2 regions of the Priestia veravalensis genome follow, and region 2 is predicted to be linked to the other one. Evidence: riboswitches for the same ligand, from Rfam matches in the RefSeq annotation. Region 2 holds a riboswitch; the other holds the start of a gene.

Region 1 (6,960 bases), on a different contig from region 2:
AACCCTTCTGAAATGACACGATACGCCTCTGTCACCGTCTTAGGCATGTTTGGATAGTCTTCCGATACAATGACGCTGTAAGTAAGCTCCTCGTCGTGCAAAACGCCTCGTCCCCCTGTTGGTCGACGCACAAATCCTAATCCTAATTTATCTACCTGTTCAAAATTGATTTCTTTTTCAGCTTTTTGAAAGTAACCAATTGATAATGTTGGAGGATTCCAGCCGTAAAATCGAATCGTTGGTGGTATTTGACCAGTGCTATGCCACTCTAAAAGCGCTTCATCAAGTGCCATATTGTAATATGGCGAACGTTCTTTTGAATCAATGAATCTCCATTTTTGCTTCATTCTTCTCATCCCTAACTAGTATAGTAGACATTTACATATGTAATAAACTTAATCCGTTTTTTAGTCTACCAAAAGATAAGCAGAAGGAAAAGAAAAGTGAAGCAGTAATTTTTTACTTTTCTTTCGTAAAAACTATCGTGACTTCAAGAAGAATCCCTTTACTTCTAATTTCATTCACTTATATAATAAGACTATGTATTTTGTCGAAGAAAGGAAGAAACAACATGTGGGCACTAATCATTGTACTTGCGGCAATTATTATTTATTCTGTCGTAATGTTTTTTTACCAACGTCGCATTATGAAAACGTTAACGGAAGAAGAATTCCGCAGCGGTTATCGTAAAGCACAGCTAGTTGATATTCGCGAACCAAATGAATTTGAAAACGGACATATTTTAGGAGCAAGAAATATTCCTCTTTCACAGTTCCGTATGCGTATAAAGGAGTTCCGTACTGATCAACCCGTTTATATTTACTGCCAAAGTGGCATGCGAACTGGTCGTGCTGCTCAGCTCTTGCGCAAGCATGGTGTGAAAGAGATTCATGACCTAAAAGGCGGATTCAAAGCTTGGAACGGCAAAATTAAAACAAAAAAATAAACCACAAAAACAGCCCCTTCTTAGATGAAGGGGCTGTTTTTTAACTTTCTTTTTGATAGCGGAGTACAGGCTTTCTTGCTGCAAGCGTTTCATCCAATCGCTTCACAACCGTCGTATGAGGTGCTTCTTGAACGATTTCCGGATTTTCTTCCACTTCTTTTGCAATTTGAATCATTGCATCAATAAACGCATCAAGCGTCTCTTTTGATTCCGTTTCAGTTGGTTCAATCATCATGCACTCTTCGACAATAAGAGGGAAGTAAATTGTCGGTGGATGATACCCAAAATCAAGCAGTCGCTTCGCAATATCCAGCGTGCGAACACCGAGTTTCTTTTGCCGCTTCCCTGATAAAACAAATTCATGCTTACAATGACGATCAAACGGTAAATCATAATGCTCTGACAATCGTCTCATCATGTAGTTTGCGTTCAATACCGCATTTTCCGTTACCGCTTTTAAACCATCTGGACCCATAGAGCGGATGTACGTATAAGCACGTACGTTAATACCAAAGTTGCCGTAAAACGGTTTAACTCGGCCAATGGACTGTGGGCGATTGTAGTCGAAAGTAAAGCCGCTTTCCGTTTTGACTAGTACCGGTTTTGGTAAAAATGGAATTAAATCTGCTTTTACACCAACTGGACCAGAACCTGGACCACCACCACCGTGTGGACCTGTGAATGTTTTATGAAGGTTTAAATGTACAACGTCAAAGCCCATATCGCCTGGTCGTGCTTTACTTAATACAGCATTTAAGTTCGCTCCGTCATAATAAAGCTTACCACCAGCTGCATGAACGATTTCTGCCATTTCCAAAATATCTTCTTCAAAAAGACCTAACGTATTTGGGTTTGTTAACATAAGAGCTGCTGTTTCTTCGTTTACTACTTTACGAAGATCATCTAAGTCTACCAAACCATGCTCATTAGATTTTACAGTAACTGTTTCAAATCCAGCTACTGTTGCCGAGGCTGGATTTGTACCATGAGCTGAATCAGGAACGATTACTTTCGTACGCTTCGTATCACCGTTTGCTTCATGATAGGCACGAATCATCATTAACCCCGTCCACTCACCATGAGCACCTGCTGCTGGCTGAAGCGTAACTTCATCCATGCCTGTAATCTCTGTTAAGTGCTCCTGCAAATCATACATGAGCTCAAGAGCACCTTGAACCGTTTCTTCATCCTGAAGTGGATGAATATTAGCGAAGCCTGGAATACGGGCTGTATATTCATTAATTTTTGGATTATATTTCATTGTACAAGAACCAAGCGGATAAAAGCCAGAGTCTACTCCATGGTTACGTTTTGAAAGAGCAGTATAGTGACGCATAATGTCTAGCTCAGACACTTCTGGAAGTTCTGGTGCTTCGGTACGTACATATTCTGCTGGCAACACTTCTGTACTGGTTACTTCCGGCACGTCTAGTTCTGGTAATGAATAGCCAACGCGTCCTTCTTTACTCATTTCAAAAATAAGCGATTGATGTTGATTATGCATAAAGATCCCCCAATTCCTTCACAAGTTGGTCGATTTCTTCTTTTGTACGGAGTTCAGTAAAAGCAAGTAGCATGTGATCCTTAAGCTCATGATAGTCTCGGCCTAAATCATAGCCACCAATGATATGCTTCGCTAATAACTTTTGATTTACTTCCTTACTGGGTTGAGGTAGTTTTACAACCAACTCATTGAAAAATGCCCCATTAAAAACAACATCTACTTCGCTTGCTTTTAATGCGTTATATGCATAATGCGTTTTTGATAAATTTTGCGTAGCCATTTCCTTTACCCCTTGCTTTCCTAAGGCAGTCATCGCTACTGAAGCTGCAAGTGCATTTAACGCTTGATTTGAACAAATGTTTGAAGTTGCTTTATCACGGCGAATATGTTGCTCACGTGCTTGAAGCGTTAAGACAAAGCCGCGCTTACCATTTTCATCAATCGTTTGACCAACTAAGCGTCCCGGAATTTTACGCATTAACTTTGTCGTTGTAGCAAAGTAGCCGCAGTGAGGACCACCGAACTGTGTTGGAATACCAAAAGGTTGTGCATCTCCTACAACAATATCAGCACCAAACTGACCCGGAGGAGTTAACAATCCAAGAGATAGTGGATTGCTTGATACAACAAACATTCCTTTTCCTTGATGAGCAATGGCTTCAATTTCTCTTAAAGGTTCTACTTGACCAAAGAAGTTTGGATACTGAACGATGACAGCCGCTACATCATCATCCATGCGCTCCTTCAGCACCGTCAGATCCGTTACGCCGTCTTTGCTTGGTACTTCTACTACTTCAATGTACTGACCTGCTGCGTACGTTTCTAACACAGCTCGTGATTCAGGGTGAACTGTTTCTGAAACTAACACTTTTTTCTTTCTCGTTTGACCTGCACTTAACATGGCTGCCTCAGCAAGTGCTGTACCACCATCGTACATGGATGAATTGGCAACATCCATTCCTGTTAGCTCACAAATCATCGTTTGAAATTCAAAGATAGCCTGCAGCTCTCCTTGCGAAATTTCAGGCTGATATGGTGTATAAGCTGTGTAAAACTCTGAACGCGAAATAACGTGATCAACAATAATTGGCATATAGTGATCATAAACACCTGCTCCTAAAAATGAAGCGTATTCCTTTACGTTCTTATTTTTAGTAGCTAAGTTTGTTAACTCTTTTACTAGCTCAGATTCTGATGCCGCTTTTTTTATATTGTATTCCCCTTGGAAACGAACGCTTTCTGGGATATCTGAAAACAACTCATCCACTGAAGACACGCCAATTGCCTTTAACATTTGCTGCTGATCTTCTGATGTCATTGGTAAATAACGATGTACCATTCTTTTGTCCCCTCTCTTTAATTACCCAACATTATTTTGAACGCTTATAAAAAGGTGTCTTCACGACTTTTGCTTTTAAACGTCTTTTTCGCACTTGCACATACACTTCTGTACCTAGCTCAGCATGTTTAGCATCGATAAGTGCAAGACCAATGTTTTTATTTAAAGTTGGCGATTGTGTGCCTGTTGTAACAAAGCCAATCTCTTCTTCCTCACTAAACACTTCATATCCATGTCGTGGAATTCCTTTATCAATCATTTCAAGCCCAACAAGCTTGCGGTTTGGTCCTTCTTCACGCTGACGCTTTAATACCTCTTTGCCGATAAAATCTTCTTTATCCGTTTTCACTGCAAATCCGATACGTGCTTCAATTGGCGTAATATCTTTTGAAAGCTCTTGACCATATAAAGCTAAAGTTGCTTCAAAACGAAGCGTGTCTCGTGCTCCTAATCCACACGGAACTACCTCTTCATTTTTTAAAAGCTCAGTCCAAAGCGTTACTACATCTGATGCAGAACAGTACAGTTCAAAACCATCCTCGCCTGTATAACCTGTACGTGAAACAAGCGCTCTCACACCTGCTACTTCTACATCATCTTTAAATGTAAATGGTTTCAAGTCAGATAATGATTCATCTGTTAATTTCTGTAAAACACCTTGTGCAGCTGGACCTTGCAAAGCTAGTAAAGCAAACTCACTTGAACGATTTACAAGCTCAATACCCTCTGGCTTATGCTGCTGTAGCCATTCGAAGTCTTTTTCAATATTTGCTGCGTTTACAACAAGCAGGTAGTCATCTTCTCCTTTTTGATAAACAAGGAGATCATCCACTGTGCCCCCATCTTCATAGCACATCGCGGTATATAGTGCTTTACCTGGACGTAATACTGAAACATCATTCGTCATAACTTTTTGTAAAAATGCCAAGCTAGTTGTCCCTTTTACATCAAACTCTCCCATGTGAGAAACATCGAACAGGCCAGCTTTTGTACGAACCGCATGATGTTCTTCTTTAATAGATGAGAATTGAACTGGAAGAGCCCAACCTCCAAAATCAATAATCTTTCCACCGTACTGTTGATAGACATCGTAAAGTGGTGTTTTGTTTAGCTCAGTCATTTAACATCCTCCTCATATAAGGCCATTTGCTTTGGTTTCGGGGAATCATCGTATCTTTTTTACACATAAAAAAGGACAGAGAACTCCCTGCTGTATAGCAGGAAGTCTCTGTCCTTTTCACCTGAAAGTTTACCCGTTAAATAGGTTTGCCTCGTGGGTGGTCTATTCGAAATAGACGCTCTCCAGAGTTGCGTCCAACAAGAGTCTTTTTGCCTGAGAGATTCACATGTTGTTTGCTCCTTCGGCGCCACTTTAAAGCAGTCTCTCCCCTTGTCATCATTCGCCTCTATAAAGTTTGTAATTTTGGGCATACTACTAAGAAACTATTACTTACACACATCAATAACAAAATAGTTCATTTAGTGACAATCTATTTTCTATTTTAAATTTTCTAAAATATATTTTTATCCTACATGATTCTGTTCAGCAGTTCAATAAAAACTTTCAGAAAGGAGCAAAACTAACGATGAACATCAGTATGAAGAAAGATGAAGCATGGGAATCTACTTTTTTAAATAAACTTGAGCAAGACGGCTCTTGGTCTGATTGGGAAATGTATAAATTAGCATATGAAATCGAGGAGCAAACGTTAATTACTGAATTTGAAGGTCTGCAAGCACCTCGCCATTTAACAGACCTAACCCCGCATCCACACCAGTTAGAAGTAGCTAAAAAAGTGGTAGAAGAAATGAATGGAAAAGCGATTTTAGCTGACGAAGTGGGGCTTGGAAAGACAATTGAAGCAGGACTCATTTTAAAAGAATATATGATTCGTGGTCTTGTGAAAAAAGCCCTTATTCTTGTACCAGCATCACTTGTATCCCAATGGGCAATGGAACTTAACCATAAATTTTTTATTCCTGCTGTTCCACAAAAGAAAACATACGTGTGGGAGCAATGCGACGTAGTAGTATCATCCATTGATACAGCCAAGCGCTCCCCTCATCGCGAAATTGTATTAGAACAAGATTATGACCTTATCATCATCGATGAAGCTCATAAACTAAAAAATAATAAAACAAAAAACTATGAGTTTGTTCAAAGCTTAAAGAAAAAGTTCTGCTTATTATTAACAGCGACACCAATTCAAAATCGAGTAGAAGAGATTTTCAACTTAGTTTCGTTATTAAAACCAGGCCACCTAGGAAACAAAGATTATTTTGCTGATTTATTTTCTGCTAAGAAACGTTCTGTTCAAAATGATGAGTATTTAAAGGAACTCGTTAACAAAGTGATGATTCGAAACCGCAGGCAAGACACAGGTATTGAATGGACAAAACGAATTGTTCAAACCGTTCCTGTTGAGTTTTCATCTGAAGAACGAGAGTTGTATGATCAAATCACTTCATTTAAGCAACATTCAAATTTACCCAGCAGTTCCTTTGCAATTTTAACATTGCAGCGCGAAGCTTGTAGCAGTCGCGAAGCAGTATTTATGACCTTAAAAAGCATGCTTGAACGCCAAGAGGACGAAAACAGTGAAAAAGCTACTCAGATGCTTAAACCACTCCTTGAAAAAGTACAAACCGTTCCTCAAAATGCGAAAGCAGAAAAGGTAATTGAATTAATTCAACAGATTAATGATAAAGTCATCATTTTTACGGAATATCGAGCAACTCAGCTTTATTTACAGTGGTATTTAAAACAACACGGTATTACATCTGTTCCGTTTAGGGGTGGATTTAAGCGTGGAAAAAAAGACTGGATGAAACAGCTTTTTGAAAGCCATGCTCAAGTTTTTATCGCAACGGAAGCTGGAGGTGAAGGAATTAACCTTCAATTCTGTCACCATATCATTAACTACGACCTACCTTGGAACCCAATGAGATTAGAGCAACGAATTGGACGCGTTCATAGACTGGGTCAACAGCATGATGTGCACATTTATAATCTAGCAATTGAGAATACAGTCGAAGAACATATTTTAAAGCTACTTTATGAAAAAATAAATTTATTTGAGCGTGTTGTTGGTGAGCTCGATGAAATTTTAACCAAACTAGAAATTGATAACATTGAAGATCACATTCAAGATATTCTTCTTCATTCACGAA
Region 2 (6,960 bases):
AAAAGCTGAACAAGTTCCTACAAAGCTTGGTTACTTTGTCACGGAACCTGGGCACGCATTAGATTCTAATCCTAACTATAATTTATTTCATCGCACGCGCTTTGCAACGGCAAAGGAGGAATTTGAGGAAAATAGCGAACAGTTTATTCACGCATATTTAGATACCGCAGCTGTACGAGGCGGTGCTTTTTTAGTTATATCCGCTGTACCGCGCAAATATTTCGATCAGGCGTTTGTATTTATTTTAAAATGTGATTTTGAGCCCAAAGTTGCCTCAATCACCGATGAATCAACGCTCATTCGCCATGTCGAAATGGCCATTACAACCAAGAACATGAAGTCTATTCAATACCCATACATGCCTGAAGAAGGCATGGTCGAAGAAAGCGAACTTGTCATCCACCAAGCGTCTCACGCTCGTTACTTTGAAGACTTCTTGAAATTCATTGACTACAACGAGCCGATGCCCGAGATTATGAAAACACAAGTGATGGATATGGTGCGTGAACACGTCAGCGAAACGTTTGAAGCAGAAAGCGTAGAACTCGAACAGTTTGAATCAGACATGGAACTGTGGGCAACAAGTGAAAAGCGTGAGCTTCAAGAACGTTTGGATACCCATCAAGTTATGGAAGCTGCTGCTCATATCGTCGAGCATACGCCTGATGCCGAGCTTAAAATGAAGCTTGGCGAAACGGAGATTAAAGGACTGTTAGCGGATTTCGGGGAAAATATTCACTTAGCGAAAGTGAACGGACGCTATGTGGCGTTAATTGAAGCAGAATCGATTTTGTTTGAAAAAGGCGCGTCTCCAATTGAGTTTCATAAGCCTGGGGATTTGCACGGGATTATTGAGAAAATCAGCAGTAAGCGCTGGGAAGAATGAGCCAAAAATAATAAACGGACGCATCTATTTTTTACTTTACTTGCAATACTGAACTGTTTCTGTTATTCTTAAGAAGAATTATTTTTGTTCGGTAAGGATTGACAAGTTAACAACTTTCGTCTGAAGATTTGAGCAAGAATAGTAACACAATGTGTGCAAAGCACACGAGGAGGCAACAACAATGGAACAAGGTAAAGTAAAATGGTTTAACGCAGAAAAAGGTTTTGGATTCATCGAGCGCGAAAACGGAGACGATGTATTCGTACATTTCTCAGCAATCCAAAGCGAAGGTTTCAAATCTTTAGATGAAGGTCAAGCTGTAACTTTTGAAGTAGAGCAAGGTCAACGTGGACCTCAAGCTACTAACGTTCAAAAAGCGTAATTAATACGGACATCTATGTACAGACTCTACTTGTAGAGTCTGTTTTTAATTTACATTGAAATTTGGACATAATAAAAACCCTACTCACGAATGAATAGGGAACATCAAAACACAGATAGTAACTGGTAAAGAAAATGGTAAACTTAGTATAGCATAGTATTCTTATAATACCTAATTTTTTATTACACATCTCATGATAATCAGTAACTAACCATCCACTGCGATATCCGCCCTCTCCCTCTTTCTCCTCGTCTTAACTTTCACTTATTTGTACAGTTACAATAATTTGTTTACATTCTACTTTAAATATTCTCAAAATACAGTATTTTAAGCTCATGCCTTTTTTAACTAATGGCACATTAAACAAACAATCACTACTTTAGACTCAACTGTAAGAGCTATTTCAGATGGCTCAATAGAAAATGCAGATACAAGCTTTTGGGACACGCTTGCCTCCCAAACAACTCGCCCTTCTGGAGAAGACGAGTAATAAAAATTATCACAGGAAAGCGACTGATAGGCGCTTTCCTTTTTTTCTATTTATAACAATTGTACCCTTTTCCCTTTGCTGAACTATTGATGAAAAGCCTTAGCTCCTACCTCTCCTCTCACCTTTTGCTTCCATTGCTCTATTTTTAAGTGTGATATAGCACAAAACACTCTCCCATTCTAAGTAAACATGATGAAACAATAGAAATGTTCAAAAAACATTGACTATCTTTTCTTTTGTTGATATGATTTTTCTATTGGTTTTTGAGCCAATGTTAAATTGAATATTCCCCAAGCAATGATTGTTGTGGATAACACTACAACAGGAGCAGCTTCTGGAGAGACCGCTTAGGCGGCGCCGAAGGATTCACAATCTCAGGCAAAAGGACAGAAGAGTAACGATACATACGTATGTTATTCGATGACCTATTCGAGATTGGATTCTTCCAATCTCTTTTTTTATTTTCTATATTATTTTTGAGGTGATTATTATGCAACAAAAGCGCGCTGTGGTTAGCGTAATTGGACAAGATCAAGTAGGGATTATTTCAAGCGTCACAACTGTCTTATCAAATCAAGGTGTTAACATCCTCGATATTAGTCAGACAATATTACAAGATTTCTTTACGATGATGATGATTGTCGATGTATCAGCTATTGAACTAAACTCGCTACAACATTCTTTAAATAACGTTAGCGAAGAGCTTGGTTTAAAAATTCACGTGCAGCTTGAAGAAACGTTTCAAGCTATGCATCGCGTATAAAAGGAGGAATAAATATGAGTATTGCTTTAACAGAAATGATGGAAACCATCCGAATGGTTCAAATGGAGAACCTCGATATCCGTACAGTAACAATGGGTATCAGTTTAAGAGACTGTGCTGATTCTAACTTTGAAACAATGAATCAAAATGTCTACAACAAAATTGTTTCATATGCAGGTGAATTAAAAGAAACTGCTGAACAGGTTGAAAAAGAATATGGAATTCCAATTGTAAATAAACGTATTTCAATTACTCCTATCGCAGAGATTTTAGGTCATGCAACGGTTGAACAAACAATCACGCTCGCTAAAACATTAGACCGTGCTGCACAACAGGTTGGTGTCGATTTTATCGGAGGCTTCTCAGCTCTTATTCATAAAGGAATTTCAAAGAGTGATCAAACGTTGCTAGACGCGTTACCTGAAGCTCTTAGCGTAACAGAACGCGTTTGTTCTTCAATCTCAGTAGCCACCACTCGTACCGGTATTAATATGGATGCTGTAAAACAGCTCGGCGTTATTATTAAAGAAGCGGCTAACCGTACAAAAGATCGTGATGGCATTGCTTGCGCCAAGCTGGTTGTGTTCTGTAACCCTGTTGAAGATAATCCATTTATGGCCGGGGCTTTTCACGGCTCAGGTGAAGGTGAAGTGGTCTTAAACGTAGGTGTTAGTGGCCCTGGTGTTGTTTTAAATGCACTAAAACGTCATCCTAATGCTGATTTAGGTGAGGTATCTGAAGTAATTAAAAAGACGGTATTTAAAATTACGCGCGCTGGTGAGTTAATTGGACGCGTAGTGGCTGAACGACTAAACGTTCCCTTTGGCATCATGGATTTATCACTGGCTCCTACTAATGCTATTAACGACAGCGTTGCTGAAATTTTAGAAGAAATTGGGTTAGAACGTGTGGGTACTCATGGTACAATTGCTGCGTTAGCACTTATGAACGATGCTGTGAAAAAAGGAGGCGCAATGGCTAGCTCTTACGTTGGTGGTCTAAGTGGGGCTTTTATTCCGGTCAGTGAAGATAACGGGATGATTAAAGGTATTACCGACGGTTCTCTAAATCTATCAAAACTTGAAGCGATGACCTGCGTATGTTCTGTTGGTTTAGATATGATTGCTTTAACAGGAGATGTTAGTCCTGCTACGCTTTCAGGAATGATTGCTGATGAAGCGGCAATTGGAATGATTAACAAAAAAACAACCGCAGTACGCGTTATCCCTGTTCCCGGTAAAAGTGAAGGTGAAATGGTAGAATTCGGTGGTCTTCTAGGACGAGCTCCAGTCATGGGTGTTAACCCTTATAGCTCTGAGCGATTAGTAAATCGCGGTGGACGAATTCCTGCTCCCCTACAAGCATTGATTAATTAAGTAAAAAGAGTCAGCGTAATCATTACTCTTCACGCTGACTCTCTTTATACGCTTGCAGACAAGATTTGCAAATGCAAGAATGACTAGATTTTGCTTTTAACGCATCTGGAAACTCTTCTTCTGCGCACCAGCAAGTAAACTCTTCTTCTTTTAAAACATGCTGACATCCATTCTTTTTTCCACACAGTGGACAGGTTCTGTTAATCATAACTCACTCTTTCTTTACATCCCAATGTGTAGCTTTATCAAAGATCGGCTTCCATATGCGCTCCGGTAAATAGCCAACTCCGTAGGAAGAACCAAGACCCATTGTTGATACAATAAGATGACGACATCCTTTTTCCCAAAACCTGCTGCTTGCTTTCACCTTTACATCCTGAATCTTTCTGCGCTGCATAACCGTTGTTTTTCGAGTAATAAACTGCGATCGAATACTTAAAAATTCATGGGTCATCGCTACGCCTCCTTGGTGATATCCAAACCATGTTAACAACGAAGTAGCTAACAAAATGACAACCACTCCCCACACAAGCTGAACTTTCCAAAAGCTGATTGCTACTGCTGCAATGCAAGCTGTAATGAAGACATATGATAGCTTATACCATACATAATTGCGCACTACGTTTGGCTTAAACTCAAGATAACGATAAGTAGGAAGATACTCTGAAAAAACCTCCGTTATTTCCTTTTGTTTTAAAAATGGGTGTAAATACACTTTTTGCTCTAAATCAGAAGTTACGACTTTTAACGAAATGGCTCCCCAACCAAATAAACGCTGAAGCAAACCTTCTTCAACTGTAACCGCCTTAATTTTTTCAAAAGGAATCGTAAGCGAGCTTTTGTTTAATAGCCCGTATTGAACTTGAAGGTGCTTTTCATAGCGCTCCACCATAAAATTACCAAAGCGGATTACGTACAAGATAATAGAAAGTATATATGCTATGCATAAAATAAAAAATACTAATATGATAATAGCTAATATAGACTGCGTAACAATCTGTTCATAAGCATCTTGAATCCACGGGTTGATTAAGTCATCCACGTATTCGTATAGTACACCCAGTCCAGCAAAGATATAGCCAAAGTTCGCCGATAGCGCAGCAGCAATCACTAAGCGACTGGTGGGCACCTTTAATGTTTTAATGATTTGTTTTCTTTCAGGACTCTCTTCTACTGAAAAAGACTCCCCTGCTTGCAGCATTGTTTTTAACTCATGGGCGTCTTTCATTAAAACACCTGGTAAATCGACTTCTGCACCCATTCCTGTTCCACCTGCTGTTTCAATACGAAGCCGTGCCAGTTTAACTAGGCGAAACAGAAAAGGCTGATCAATTTGAATCGATTGAATACGCGTTCGTTGGATAAAACTATTTTCTTTTTTAAAGACTCCTTTTTTAATTCGAATTTCTTTTTCTGTAACTTCGTAGCGAAATGTTTGCCATTTAACAAATGCAAAAAACAAGCTGATACCTATAATAATTAAACCAACCCACCAGTATGTCAGTACTTTATCTCGCTGAAGAATGATTAAAAATGCAAATGGTAAAATATTGTCTTTTATGTACTTTGCAGCTTGAACAATAACGGCAAGTGGGTGCAGCTTTTTATTCATATTCGTCCTTCACCTCTGCCATCTTTGCGATTGTTTCGCGTAAATTATTTGCGTCTTCTGATTGTAGTGCCGGAAATTCAAGAAATCCTGCAGCTGTTACAACATTAATTGAAGCCAGACCGTATTTACGCAAAATTGGCCCCGTTGATGTTTCCACATGTTGAACCTTCACAATCGGCACTTTTGTATGATTCCAGATAAACAAACCTTTTTGTACTTCGATATGCGTCTCTGTTAGTTGATACGAATACACTTTCATGTAAATGCTCGGAGCGATGACAACATAAACAATAAAGCTAACGATTAGCAGAGCTCCAGAAACCCAAAAAATCCAGATCCACCAATTAAAAAAATAGACAAGAACATAATAACCAATCGTTCCTGCTAACCACAATATATGTGGCAATAGCGCTTGAATTCTCATTGCGCTTTTTGCTTCGGAAGGTAGCTTCCCCTGTAAATGTGTAATTTCCATATGTATTTCCTCTCAATTCATGTATTCTTTCTTCTTATACGCTTGAGCTGCCCAAAAAGTTTCAATAATATGTATTTTTTCATATTTTTTCATATTTTTTCTAATTTGTATACAAAAAGAGAGTAGGACATACCAAAACAAATTTTCAACAAGACGAACACTCCCTTTTCTCACCTCCTTACATTGTCACAACATGTTCGTTCCATTGCGCTACGGCCACTCGCTTTCCGCGGGGAGGAACCTGAGCTTCCTCGCTATGCTGCGGGATCTCCGTTTTCCCTCTCTTTCCCGCAGGAGTCGAGTGCCCTACGCTCCATTCCACCCTGTTTCCAAACTAGGTTTTCCCAATCAACAAAAAACCTGAACGATTAAAAGTGAGGAACTCTCAATCGTTCAGGTTTATCATTGACTGAATTACTTATGTCCCAGCCTCTTTTTATTCATTATTGATAAACGTTCTTTTTTACGTCACTTTGTACTGCTGCGCGCTCTACTGCTTCAGCAACAGCTTCATGTACATTAACATTTAGCGGATGAGGCACTAGATCCCCTGGCTTTGTTGAATTTGCAATCGCTTCTGCAGCTGCAACTAGCATTTTGTGAGTAATATCACGAACACCAGCGTTTAGTACGCCACGGAAAATACCTGGGAATCCTAATACATTGTTTACAGAGCGTCCATCTGTTGCATAAATTGCACCAGCTTCTAACGCATCTTCTTGTTCGATTTCAGGTTTTGGATTTGATAGAGCCAAAATAATTTGTCCCTTTTGTACCCATTCTTTTTTAATAAGTCCTGGTACACCAGTTGTTGCAATAACAATATCACTTTGCTCCATTAGCTCTTCTAAGCTATCAACTGTTTCGCCTCCATAAGAGCGAAGACGATCTTTTGCTTCTTCAGATTTATCAGCGCCAACTACGCTTTCGACACCATATGCCATTAGCATGCGGCATATGGCAATACCAGCTGCCC

What was found. A riboswitch is a leader RNA that binds a small molecule or an ion and turns the genes downstream of it on or off. The one in region 2 is predicted to bind glycine.
Region 1: it holds a riboswitch for glycine, as region 2 does, so the genes downstream of both, gcvT (glycine cleavage system aminomethyltransferase GcvT) here and AS180_RS12845 (ACT domain-containing protein) in region 2, are expected to answer to the same signal.

The regions. Positions count from the first base shown of each region.
Region 1 is NZ_KQ758639.1:11,677-18,636, reverse strand. Features, by position in the region: gene AS180_RS07655 (lipoate--protein ligase family protein) at 1-347, opposite strand, end outside; gene AS180_RS07650 (rhodanese-like domain-containing protein) at 572-946, shown strand; gene gcvPB (aminomethyl-transferring glycine dehydrogenase subunit GcvPB) at 987-2,450, opposite strand; gene gcvPA (aminomethyl-transferring glycine dehydrogenase subunit GcvPA) at 2,443-3,789, opposite strand; gene gcvT (glycine cleavage system aminomethyltransferase GcvT) at 3,821-4,909, opposite strand; glycine riboswitch at 5,016-5,097, opposite strand; glycine riboswitch at 5,101-5,189, opposite strand; gene AS180_RS07630 (DEAD/DEAH box helicase) at 5,376-6,960, shown strand, end outside.
Region 2 is NZ_KQ758657.1:22,065-29,024, reverse strand. Features, by position in the region: gene AS180_RS12855 (DUF3900 domain-containing protein) at 1-886, shown strand, start outside; gene AS180_RS12850 (cold-shock protein) at 1,068-1,268, shown strand; partial or broken gene AS180_RS23570 (carboxypeptidase) at 1,627-1,758, shown strand; glycine riboswitch at 2,083-2,158, shown strand; gene AS180_RS12845 (ACT domain-containing protein) at 2,249-2,521, shown strand; gene AS180_RS12840 (PFL family protein) at 2,536-3,897, shown strand; gene AS180_RS12835 (cysteine-rich CWC family protein) at 3,920-4,105, opposite strand; gene AS180_RS12830 (PH domain-containing protein) at 4,109-5,509, opposite strand; gene AS180_RS12825 (PH domain-containing protein) at 5,502-5,984, opposite strand; gene AS180_RS22615 (hypothetical protein) at 6,163-6,306, opposite strand; gene AS180_RS12820 (NAD-dependent malic enzyme) at 6,428-6,960, opposite strand, start outside.